DNA from 3 places in the Fretibacterium sp. genome. Region 2 is predicted to be linked to each of the others. Evidence: riboswitches for the same ligand, from Rfam matches in the RefSeq annotation. Region 2 holds a riboswitch; each other region holds the start of a gene.
The links. Region 2 has a riboswitch for cobalamin ahead of ACO41U_RS01340 (sirohydrochlorin cobaltochelatase). Riboswitches for the same ligand answer to the same signal wherever they lie in the genome.
Positions count from the first base shown of each region.

Region 1 (3,269 bases), on a different contig from region 2:
GGTACAGGTTTTTTCGGGTCTTTGCGTTTTCCATGTGGGCCACGTTCATCTTTCCCAGCTCCTCTCGCTCTCCGCTCTTCTGTTACCAAAAGGGCCTTTCCTTCTGTTGGGAAAGGCCCTTCTTTAAAATTAACCTCGACATGCCAAGCATTGAGCCGAGGATTCCTTCTGGTGGAGGCGGGGGGAATTGAACCCCCGTCCGACGTGGGCCAGCGTGACAGCGCTACAGGCTTAGTTTTCTTTTAATTGTCGTCAAAGGTGAGGCAGAAAACGGCCTTCCTTCTTCCAAGACCTCTGGTCTTTTTCACCCCAGCAAGATCCGACTGTGAGCGAAGCATCTGTCTAAAATGACGTCTCCGGCGAGCCAACAGACGAGCTCATCCTTCGACGTGGCAGGCCTAAGCCGCCAATGCGTAATCGTTATCGACGTTTATTCGTCTGCCCGAATGTTTAACGAGGATTACGGACATAACTCGACCTGCTCTGTCAGGCACTCCACGCGCCGTCGAAACCTGTCGCCCCCAATAAAACCGGCTTTATCATAAACTTCCCGACAACACGAACGGCGAGCCGCCAGCATGACGGGAAGAGCCGTCCTCTCAATCGTACCGCCCGTTGCGCCTCACCGCACGCGCCATGTCCCGCTTCGCGTCCCGGTCCGCAATGGCGTCCCGCTTGTCGTGTGCCGTCCTGCCTCGCGCCAGGGCCAGTTCCACCTTGGCTCGCCGCCCCTCCTTAATATAGACGGAGAGAGGGACCAGCGTCAAGCCCTTCTCGCGGACCCTGCCCTTCAACCGCAACAGTTCGTGGCGGTGGAGGAGCAGCTTACGCCGTCGCTCCGGCTCGTGATTGTAATACGTCCCCTTCTCGTAGGGGGAGATGTGCATCCCCACCAGCCAGAGCTCTCCCGCTTCCAGGGAGGCGTAGGAATCCTTGAGGTTCAGGTTCCCGGCGCGGACGCTCTTGATCTCCGTCCCCGTCAGGACGATCCCGCACTCGAAAGCGTCAACGATAAAATAATCATGCCTTGCCTTACGGTTCTGGGCCACCGTCTTATTCGCCTTCTCCGGCATCTCATCCTCCTCCCCAATTTCATTTAGCTCTTTATTCTATCACACAATCTTGCATTGACAAGAGGCTTTTCTTTGTAACCCCGCTGTCCGTTCCCGCTTCAGGCCAAACGCCCCAAAAACGGGAGGACATGCCCCCTGAGCCACGACGGGCAACTGGCGGCCTTGTTGATTTTTTGAGGACGTTCCATTAGAATGACATATTGTATCAAAAGGCTGTTTGTATATGGAAATGTGTCATCGTCCTCCCTGTCCGACGCGCGATACGGTGGGGACGGTGTAGATGGAATGGGGTGAGAGTCCCCGCGCGGCCGGCACTGTAAGCGTGAGCCCATGCTGAAGCGTCTCTTCGGGACGCCATGACGAACGTCAGTCACTGCGGCATCAGGCCGTGGGAAGGCAGGCATCGGGCGCTGGGGGTTCTCCCCCTGGATCGCAAGTCAGGAGACTTACGCATTTCCTCCGGAGGACGTTGGCCCCCTGCCCGGGGCGGACGTCTTGGCGCGTAAAAACGGACGCGCCGACCTTCTCGCTTGCAGAAGCGCAGAGGGCCGGCGCGTTTTTTCTGCGGCGCACCCAAGGTGCGGGCTTGCTGCCCGCAAGAGTTTTTCACTATTTTGGGGATTTTGGGAGGCAACGATGAAGAGAACGGTTTTTGCGGCGCTTTCCCTGGCGATGGTGCTCCTCTGCGGCACGGCCATGGCGAAGGACGAGATCGTCGTGTCGGGCGGCGACAACGCGGTGGCAGGGAAGTTCGACCCCGTCCGCGGGTATGGCGTCTGGGCGGTCGACATCTTTCATTGCCACTTGCTGAAGGCCGGCAGGGACAACCTGCTGGAGAAGGACCTGGCGACGGACGAGAAGGTCAGCGAAGACGGGCTGAAGTACACGTATGAAATTCGCGAGGATGCGAAGTTCGCCGACGGCCACCCCCTGACGGCGGAGGACGTCGTCTTCACGTTTGAGAGCACGAAAGCCGCCGCGTCGGCCGCGGACCTCTCGATGATGGAGAGCGTTCGGGCGATCGATAGCCGCACGGTGGAGTTCACGCTCTCCCGTCCGTGGTCGTTCTTTCCATACATCCTGAGTTACGTCGGCATCGTGCCGAAACACGCTTACAAGGAAGGGTACGGCGACATGCCGCTGGGCTCCGGCGCGTGGCGCATCGTGGACTTCCAGGTCGGGCAGCAGATGATCCTGGAGCCCAATCCGCACTATTACGGCAGGAAGTCCCCCTTCAAACGAGTGACGATCCTTAAGGTGGACGACGACGCCGCGCTGGCGGCAGCGAAGTCGGGACAACTGGACTTCGTCTTCATCCCGGCGGAGTTCGCGGCCGCAAAACAGGAGGTTCCGGGCATGAAGCTCCTGACGTTCGACACCTTCACCTCGCTGGCGATCAACCTGCCCGTCATCCCCGAAGGGGTCGGCTCAGGGGATGAGAGGGTGGGCAACAACGTGACCTGCGACCCGGCCATCCGCCGCGCGCTGAACGTCGGCATCAGCCGCCAGCTTCTGGTGGATCAGGCGCTGAGCGGGATGGGGAAGCCGTCCTTCACCATTGGCGGCGGCTGGCTGCCCTGGGCCTCGAAGCGGACGTTCGAGGACGGACGCCTGGAGGAGGCAAAGAAGATGCTTGAGGAGGCCGGCTGGGTGGATTCCGACGGCGACGGCATCAGGGAGAAGGACGGCCTGAAGGCGGAGTTCACGGTCAGGGGCCGCAGCAACGACATGCCCCGCTACAACGTGGTCGTCGCCGTGGCGGAGAGCGCCAAAGCGCTCGGCATCCGCATCGTCCCCCAATCCGCGCCCTGGGTTGAAGCGCGCCACGCCCGCGCCACGCCGACGTGCTGGGCGATCGGCTACCCCAGCCCTTCGGACTTCTACCTGTATTACCACTCTTCGCAGATCAACAAAGGCGCCATCGGCAATCCGCCCTCGTACTCCAATCCGGAGGTCGATGCGTTGATCGACAGCGCGCTGCGCGCCACGAACCGGGATGAGAGCGACAGGCTGTGGCAGCAGGCCGAGGAACTGGCGGACGCAGACGTGCCGTTCCTGTACGTTGCCTGCCCCCAGGACAGCTACCTCGTCCGCGACGGGCTGACGATACCGCCGCTTGGAAGGGTCAAGCCCAGGAACCAGGGCCGGGCGGGGCTGGAGAACCTGAACGAGTGGAGCTGGAGCGAATGATTCCAG
Region 1 covers NZ_DBHLDX010000069.1:95-3,363, forward strand. Annotated here, with positions in the region: RNA gene ssrA (transfer-messenger RNA) at 170-523, opposite strand; gene smpB (SsrA-binding protein SmpB) at 600-1,073, opposite strand; cobalamin riboswitch at 1,291-1,541, shown strand; gene ACO41U_RS08885 (ABC transporter substrate-binding protein) at 1,710-3,263, shown strand.
Region 1: linked by a shared signal. The riboswitch ahead of ACO41U_RS08885 (ABC transporter substrate-binding protein) and the one ahead of ACO41U_RS01340 (sirohydrochlorin cobaltochelatase) in region 2 are both predicted to bind cobalamin.

Region 2 (3,269 bases):
CCGCGCGGTCTTGCACGTCGAAGATGACGCCCAGGTTCCTCAGGTCCGTGTAGGTGTCCTCAAGGCTCACCGGGGGCTTTTTCATGACGCGGATCAGGGACTCCGTGATGTTGTAGCACTTGACGCCGTGCTTCTCCAGCTCGTCCGGCGTGATGGCCCCGGCCGACGTGTCACCCGGAACGCTCGTCCCGTACTGGTAGCCGGACAGGAAGAGGTCCGGCTTCTGCCCCAGCAGCACCTCAAGCGTGATGTAGCCCGGTGCGGCGACGGGGATCTTCTTGAGCCTCTCCTGGTGGTCCGGCGCGACCTGGCCGCCGTACTCCGGGAAGCCCGCGTAGCCGGCGAGCTTGTCGTCCAGGTCGAGGGCGAACATCAGCTCGATGATGTTGCCGTCGCCGTTGGTCACGACCCGCTCCGGCGCCTTCTCGAACGTCACCTGCCGATCCCCGTTGTCGATCGTGACGGGGTATGCCGTCCGCGCGGCCTCCGCCGGGGACAAGGCCAGCAGGAGCGCGGCCGCAGCGCAGAGCGCAAAGACAAAGAATCTCTTTCTCATCAAAATTTCCTCCTTGATTCGCTGACAGTGATGCAAACGACAAAACGCAGACGCCGCGGACCCTCTCTCCGCTGCCACCTCCCTTCTCCAAAAACAAGCGCGAAGCGCACGATAAAAATAAAAACCCCGCCCTCCACGGACGGGGTTCCTCGGCGCGCACACGCAAAGATTTGGAAAAGAGCCGCCGCTCCCCTGTCCCGGGAGTTCCTGCTGCGGCGCGTGGGGCAGGTCTCCTGGCTTGCGATTCCTCCTCGAGGACGCCTTCCCGCCCCGGCGTCCTGCCGGAACAGTGGCGTGATGTCCTCTCGTCCTCGCTTACAGTAGTGGAAGCTGCGGGGGACTCGCACCCCCTTCCCTCTTGGAGCGCTTGCGCGCTGCCGCACGGCCTTGACCTGAACTGTGCCGTCATCTTAACACGAGGGGAGGAAAAATAAAAGCCGCGCCAGTGGCCCCCGCAGGGATTTGACAGCGGAGGGGCGATGTGCTTAAATAGCCTTAAATAAGGCGTCGCAGGGCCAGGAAGCGGGTGCAAACCCCGCGCGGCCCCGCCACTGTGACCCGGACGAGTCCGCAGGTAAGGCCCACTGAAGAAAACCCTTTGGGAAGGGCGCGGACGAGGAGGAAGGGAAGTCAGGATATTGACCCTGCACGAGGACCGATGGGCATTTGCGTGGGCAACCCTCCGGTGCTGCTGCAGGACGCAGACTGCGAACCGCATACGGCGAAGGAGGCCCGGCGCGATGCCGTGCCTCCTTTTTTCACGCCTTTTCGCCAGGCTGCGCTCTACCCTGCGAGGGCAGGGGTATCCTTATCACGATGGAGGTATGTGTCATGAACAAGTTTGTCTGCGTAATGCTGGTCGCTGCGGCGCTGCTTTCGGCTTCCCCGGCGTGGTCCGGCCACGACGACGCGAAGCCCGACAAGGTGGGAATCCTGGTGTCGTCCTTCGGCACGTCCATGCCGGAGGCCCGTCCCGCCATCGACAACCTGGTGGAGGCGGCGAAGAAGGCCTTCCCCGACGCGGAGGTCCGCCTCGCCTTCACGTCAAACATCATCCGCCGCAAGATTGCCCGCGAGCGCAACGAGGTCGTGCCGACGCCGGTGCAGGCGCTTGCCGCGATGAACGACGAGGGCTTCACCCACGTGTACGTCATGCCGACGCACATCATCCCCGGCGAGGAGTACGACGAGATGCAGAACGTCGTGGACGCCTTTGCGTCCCTGAAGGGCAAGTACGGCTTCAAGAAGATCGCCCTTGGAGCCCCCTGCCTCAATGGCGTGGAGGACTGCGACAAGATGGCCAAGCTCCTGATGACCCGCTTTGAGAAGCAGCTGAAGGACAAGGGGACGGCCATCGTCCTCATGGGGCACGGCACGCCGGAGCACATTGCCCACGCCATGTACAGCCAGCTGCAGTTCTCCCTCGACAAGGTCGCCTACGGTCGCTTCTTCCTCGGCACCGTGGAGGCCGAGCCCAAGGTGGAGGACGTCATCCGCGCCCTCAAGCGCCACAAGGACGTCCGCAAGCTGGTGATCTCCCCGCTGATGATCGTCGCGGGCGACCACGCCAACAACGACCTGGCCGGCGCGGACGACGAGGAGTCTTGGCTGAACGTGCTGAAGAAGGCGGGCTACAAGGACATCACGCCCTACCTGGTTGGGCTGGGACAGGACGAGAACATCGCGAAGAGCTTCGTTGAGCGCATCCGTGAGATGATGTAGCGCGGGCGCGTTTCCTCGATGACTGAGATCGCGGCCTGCCGCAGGGCGCAGAGCCGCAGGGCCTGGGCCGTCGGCGGGGCGCTTCTCCTCGCTCTTGCCTGCACGGTCGTGTGGCGCGTCACGCTGGGGGAGTGGGATATCCCGCTTCCCCGCGTGCTGTATCTGCTGTCCCCGCGCCTGCCGGAGGCGGAGGCCTCCCTGCCGGAGGCGCTCGTGATCCGCTCCGTGCGGCTTCCCCGCCTGTTTGCGGCACTGGGGACGGGCGGATTGCTCAGCGTTTCCGGCGCGCTCCTGCAGGGCATCCTCGCGAACCCCCTGGCGGAGCCCTACACGCTGGGCATCGCCGCCGGAGCGGCCTTCGGCGGGGCGCTGGGGCTCCTGTTGGGCACCGCAGCGGTGATCCCCGCGGCCTTCGCGGGGGCCGTGGGGGCCCTGTGCCTCGTGGGGCTCATCGCCTGGCGGGCGGGCGGAGGACAGCTGGTGCTGGCGGGCATCGTCGCCAACGCGGTGTTGTCCGCGGGCGTGACGTTCGTCAAGGCGGTGGCGGACGACAAGCTGGGCGCGATCGTCCTGTGGATGATGGGGAGCTTTTCGGGGGCCGGAGCCTCCGGCGGCGCGGCCGTGTGGGGCGCGACGGTCTTGGTGCTGGCGTCGGGGCTCTTCTGTGCCCCCATGCTGGACGCCATGTCCCTGGGCTCCGGCCGGGGCGCGATGCTGGGCGTCAACGAGGGGCGCCTCCGGTGTCTTCTGCTCCTGGCGGCCTCCCTGGGCGCTGCGGCCTCGGTGAGCTTCTTCGGCATCATCGGCTTCGTGGGGCTCGTGGTGCCGCACCTGCTGCGGCTGGCCGTCGGCCCGGCGCACCGGCCGCTGATCCTGCTCTCCTTCCTGGCCGGAGGCTGCCTGCTGGCGGCCGCGGACGGCGTGGCTCAGGCCCTTGGAGAGCTGCCCGTTGGCGTGCTCACTGCGCTGATCGGCGGGCCCTTCTTCTGCT
Region 2 covers NZ_DBHLDX010000004.1:751-4,019, reverse strand. Annotated here, with positions in the region: gene ACO41U_RS01345 (ABC transporter substrate-binding protein) at 1-556, opposite strand, end outside; cobalamin riboswitch at 763-953, opposite strand; cobalamin riboswitch at 1,042-1,217, shown strand; gene ACO41U_RS01340 (sirohydrochlorin cobaltochelatase) at 1,388-2,278, shown strand; gene ACO41U_RS01335 (FecCD family ABC transporter permease) at 2,297-3,269, shown strand, end outside.

Region 3 (3,269 bases), on a different contig from region 2:
CAGATCCTTCTAGCCCGGCGCATGGGGGCGAAGCGAATCATCGCTGAGACGGGCGCGGGGATGCACGGCACGGCCTCGGCCATGGCCGCCGCGCTCTTTGGCATGGAATGTACCGTGTACATGGGAGCCCTGGACATGGAGCGCCAGAGCCCTAACGTGGAGCGTATGCGGGCCATGGGGACCCGCGTCGTGGCGGTGACGGAGGGGCAGCAGACCCTCAGGGAGGCGGTGGATAAGGCCCTGTCCGTCTACGTGGAGGAGCCGGACACCTTCTACCTTTTGGGCTCGGCCGTCGGGCCGCACCCGTACCCCTCCATCGTGCGGGAGTTCCAGAGCGTCATCGGGCGTGAGGCGCGGGAGCAGTTCCTGAAGCGCGAGGGGCGCCTGCCGGACTACGCCGTCGCCTGCGTCGGAGGGGGCAGCAACGCCATCGGGCTCTTCTCGGCCTTCCTCGACGACGCGGAGGTCCGGCTGGTGGGGGTGGAGCCGGCCGGCCGGGGGACGGACCGACTGGGAGACCACGCGGCGACGCTGGCCTTCGGGACCCCGAAGGTCTTTCAGGGGTTCAAGAGTTACGTCTTGGCGGACGCAGATGGAGAGGCCGCCCCCGTCTACTCGATCTCCGCGGGGCTCGACTACCCCGGCGTGGGGCCGGAACACGCCTGGCTGAAGGACACGGGGCGGGCCCGTTACGAGAGGGTGACCGACGAGGAGGCCCTCGCCGCGTTCCGGACCCTCTGCCGGCGGGAGGGCATCCTGCCGGCGCTCGAGAGCAGCCACGCGCTGGCCTGGGCGCTGCGCCTCCTGCCCACTCTCGGCAAGGACAAGACGGTCCTGGTCAACCTGTCGGGGCGCGGGGACAAGGACTTTCACTCGATCCCCGAGGCGTACAGGAGCTGATTTTCAGAATATATTCTGCGCGGAGGCAGGCCCCCTGCCTCCGCGCTTTTGCCCTTTCAGGGCGCCCCGAAGTCGCAAACCTACGTTATAATACAAAAGTTAACGAAAATTTTTTCTGCGGTTGCAGGGAATCCGGTGCGAAACCGGAGCGGCCCGGCCACTGTAATCACGACGAGCCCGCAGGTCAGCCACTGCCGCAAGGCGGGAAGGCGCGGGCGAAGGATGAGTGAGAGCCAGGAAACCTGCCGGGAAAGACCTTCCCCTTCCGCGTGGAGGCGGGCGGCTTGTCGTCCTGTCGTGCCAGGGTGCGGCGGGACCCGGATTGCGTTGGGCAGCGGAGCTGCCGGACGGGACGTCTGTCCTGTCCAAAGACCTTGGGGCGGTGCAGGACCGCGCCGTCGCCAGAACGGGAGGAATCGCATATGAGCAATGCAAAAGAACCGGGGGCGGGGGGCCAGACAGCTGCCGCGCACCTTCCCGACGTCGCCTTCGACGAGTTCACCCCTCTGAGCTACGAGGCGTGGAAGGAGGCGGCCACCGCGGCCCTGAAGGGCGCGCCCTTCGACAAGAGGATGTTCACCAAGACCTACGAGGGCATCACCCTGAACCCGATGTACACGGCGGAGGACACGGGGGCCCTGAGGGCCGCGCGCACCTACCCCGGTTCCTACTCCCTGAGGGGCAACGAGGCCTCCGGCAACCTGAAGCGCGCGTGGGAGATCGTGCAGTTCTGCGATGAGGCGTTGCCCCAGGAAGCCCACCGGAACCTGCTCCACGAGCTGGAGCGCGGGGCCACCTCCGTCGCCTTCCGCCTGGACCCTCGGACGGAGGCGGGGCTGGATGCCGACGCGCCGGGGACGGACGGAGCGGGTGTCTCGCTCTCCACGCTGGAAGACGTCGAGGCCCTGCTGAAGGGCCTGCTGGACCGACCCCTGGCGATCTATGCCGGGGCCTCCGCGGCACCCCTGCTTGGCTTCGTGGACGCGCTGGCCAAAAAGGAGGGCGTCGCCCCAAGGACGCTTTCGGGCTGCGTGGGGGCGGACCCCATGGGCTGCCTGCTGGCGACGGGAGGCTTGCCCGCGCCCCTGGAGCAGCTCTGGGACGAGATGGCGGAGACGATCCGCTGGGCCGAGGCCGCCGGCTCCCCGCTGCGCACGGTCCTGGTCCGCGGCAGCGTGCCGCATGACGGCGGTGCGGACGCGGCCCAGGAGGCCGCCTGCGCCATGACGGCCTCCATCGAGACCTTGCGCGCCATGCTGGCGCGGGGCATCTCGGTGGAGCAATTCGCCCGCCGGCTGCGCTTTGAGTTTTCGCAAGGGGCCAACTTCTTCATGGAGATCGCGAAGCTGCGCGCCGCGCGCATCGCGTGGGCTCAGATCGCGGAGAGCTTCGGCGGCGGCGAAGAGGCCCGGAAGTCCCAGATTTTCGCCCGCACCTCCCGCTTCACCCGAACGGTGTACGACCCCTACGTCAACATGCTGCGCGGTGCCACGGAGGCGTTTTCAGCGATCGTGGGCGGCGTGGAGGGGCTGACCGTCGGCTGCTTTGACGAGGCGCTGCGGCCAGGCTCCGAATTCTCGCGCCGCGTGGCCCGCAACGCCCAGATCATGCTTCAGAAGGAGTTCAACCTGCGGGAGCCCATTGACCCCGCGGGAGGTTCCTGGTATCTGGAGGCCCTGACGGACGAGCTGAGCCGCAGGGTCTGGGCCAAGCTTCAGGAGATCGAGGGCCGGGGCGGCTTCCTGGAGAGCGTCAAGGCGGGCGTGCTGCAGGAGGACGTGGCCGGGACCCTCGCGAGCCGCTGGAAGAACCTGGCGAAGCGCTCCGACCGCGCCGTCGGCACGAACATGTACCCCAACATGAGCGAGCCCCTGCCGGAGTTCGGGTCGCCGGACTGGGAGGGGCTAAGGGAGGAGCGTCTGCGGGCGCTGAAGGGCGCCCGGGGGGCGCGGGACGACGCCGGGGTGAAGAAGGCCCTCGAGGGGCTGTCGGGCGACGGCCTGATCGGGAAGGTCGCCGCAGCGGCCGAGGCCGGCGCCACGCTGGGCGAGGTACGGGCCGCGCTGGCGGGCGGGAGGGGCGACGTCGCGGCGGAGCCCGTACGACCCCACCGCTGGACGGAGCAGTTCGAGGAGCTGAGGGCCAGGACGGAGGCCTACAGGGCGCGGACGGGTGATAACTTCCGCGTCTTTCTGGCCAACATGGGGCCCATCCCCCAGCACAAGGCACGGGCGGACTTCATCTCGAGCTTCATGGAGGTGGCCGCCTTCGAGATGCTCCGCAACGACGGCTTCGAGACGCCGGAGGCGTGCGCGGAGGCCGCCGCCGCGAGCGGTGCGGAGATCGCGGTGATCTGCTCCACGGACGCC
Region 3 covers NZ_DBHLDX010000085.1:821-4,089, reverse strand. Annotated here, with positions in the region: gene trpB (tryptophan synthase subunit beta) at 1-900, shown strand, start outside; cobalamin riboswitch at 1,002-1,164, shown strand; gene ACO41U_RS09545 (methylmalonyl-CoA mutase family protein) at 1,323-3,269, shown strand, end outside.
Region 3: linked by a shared signal. The riboswitch ahead of ACO41U_RS09545 (methylmalonyl-CoA mutase family protein) and the one ahead of ACO41U_RS01340 (sirohydrochlorin cobaltochelatase) in region 2 are both predicted to bind cobalamin.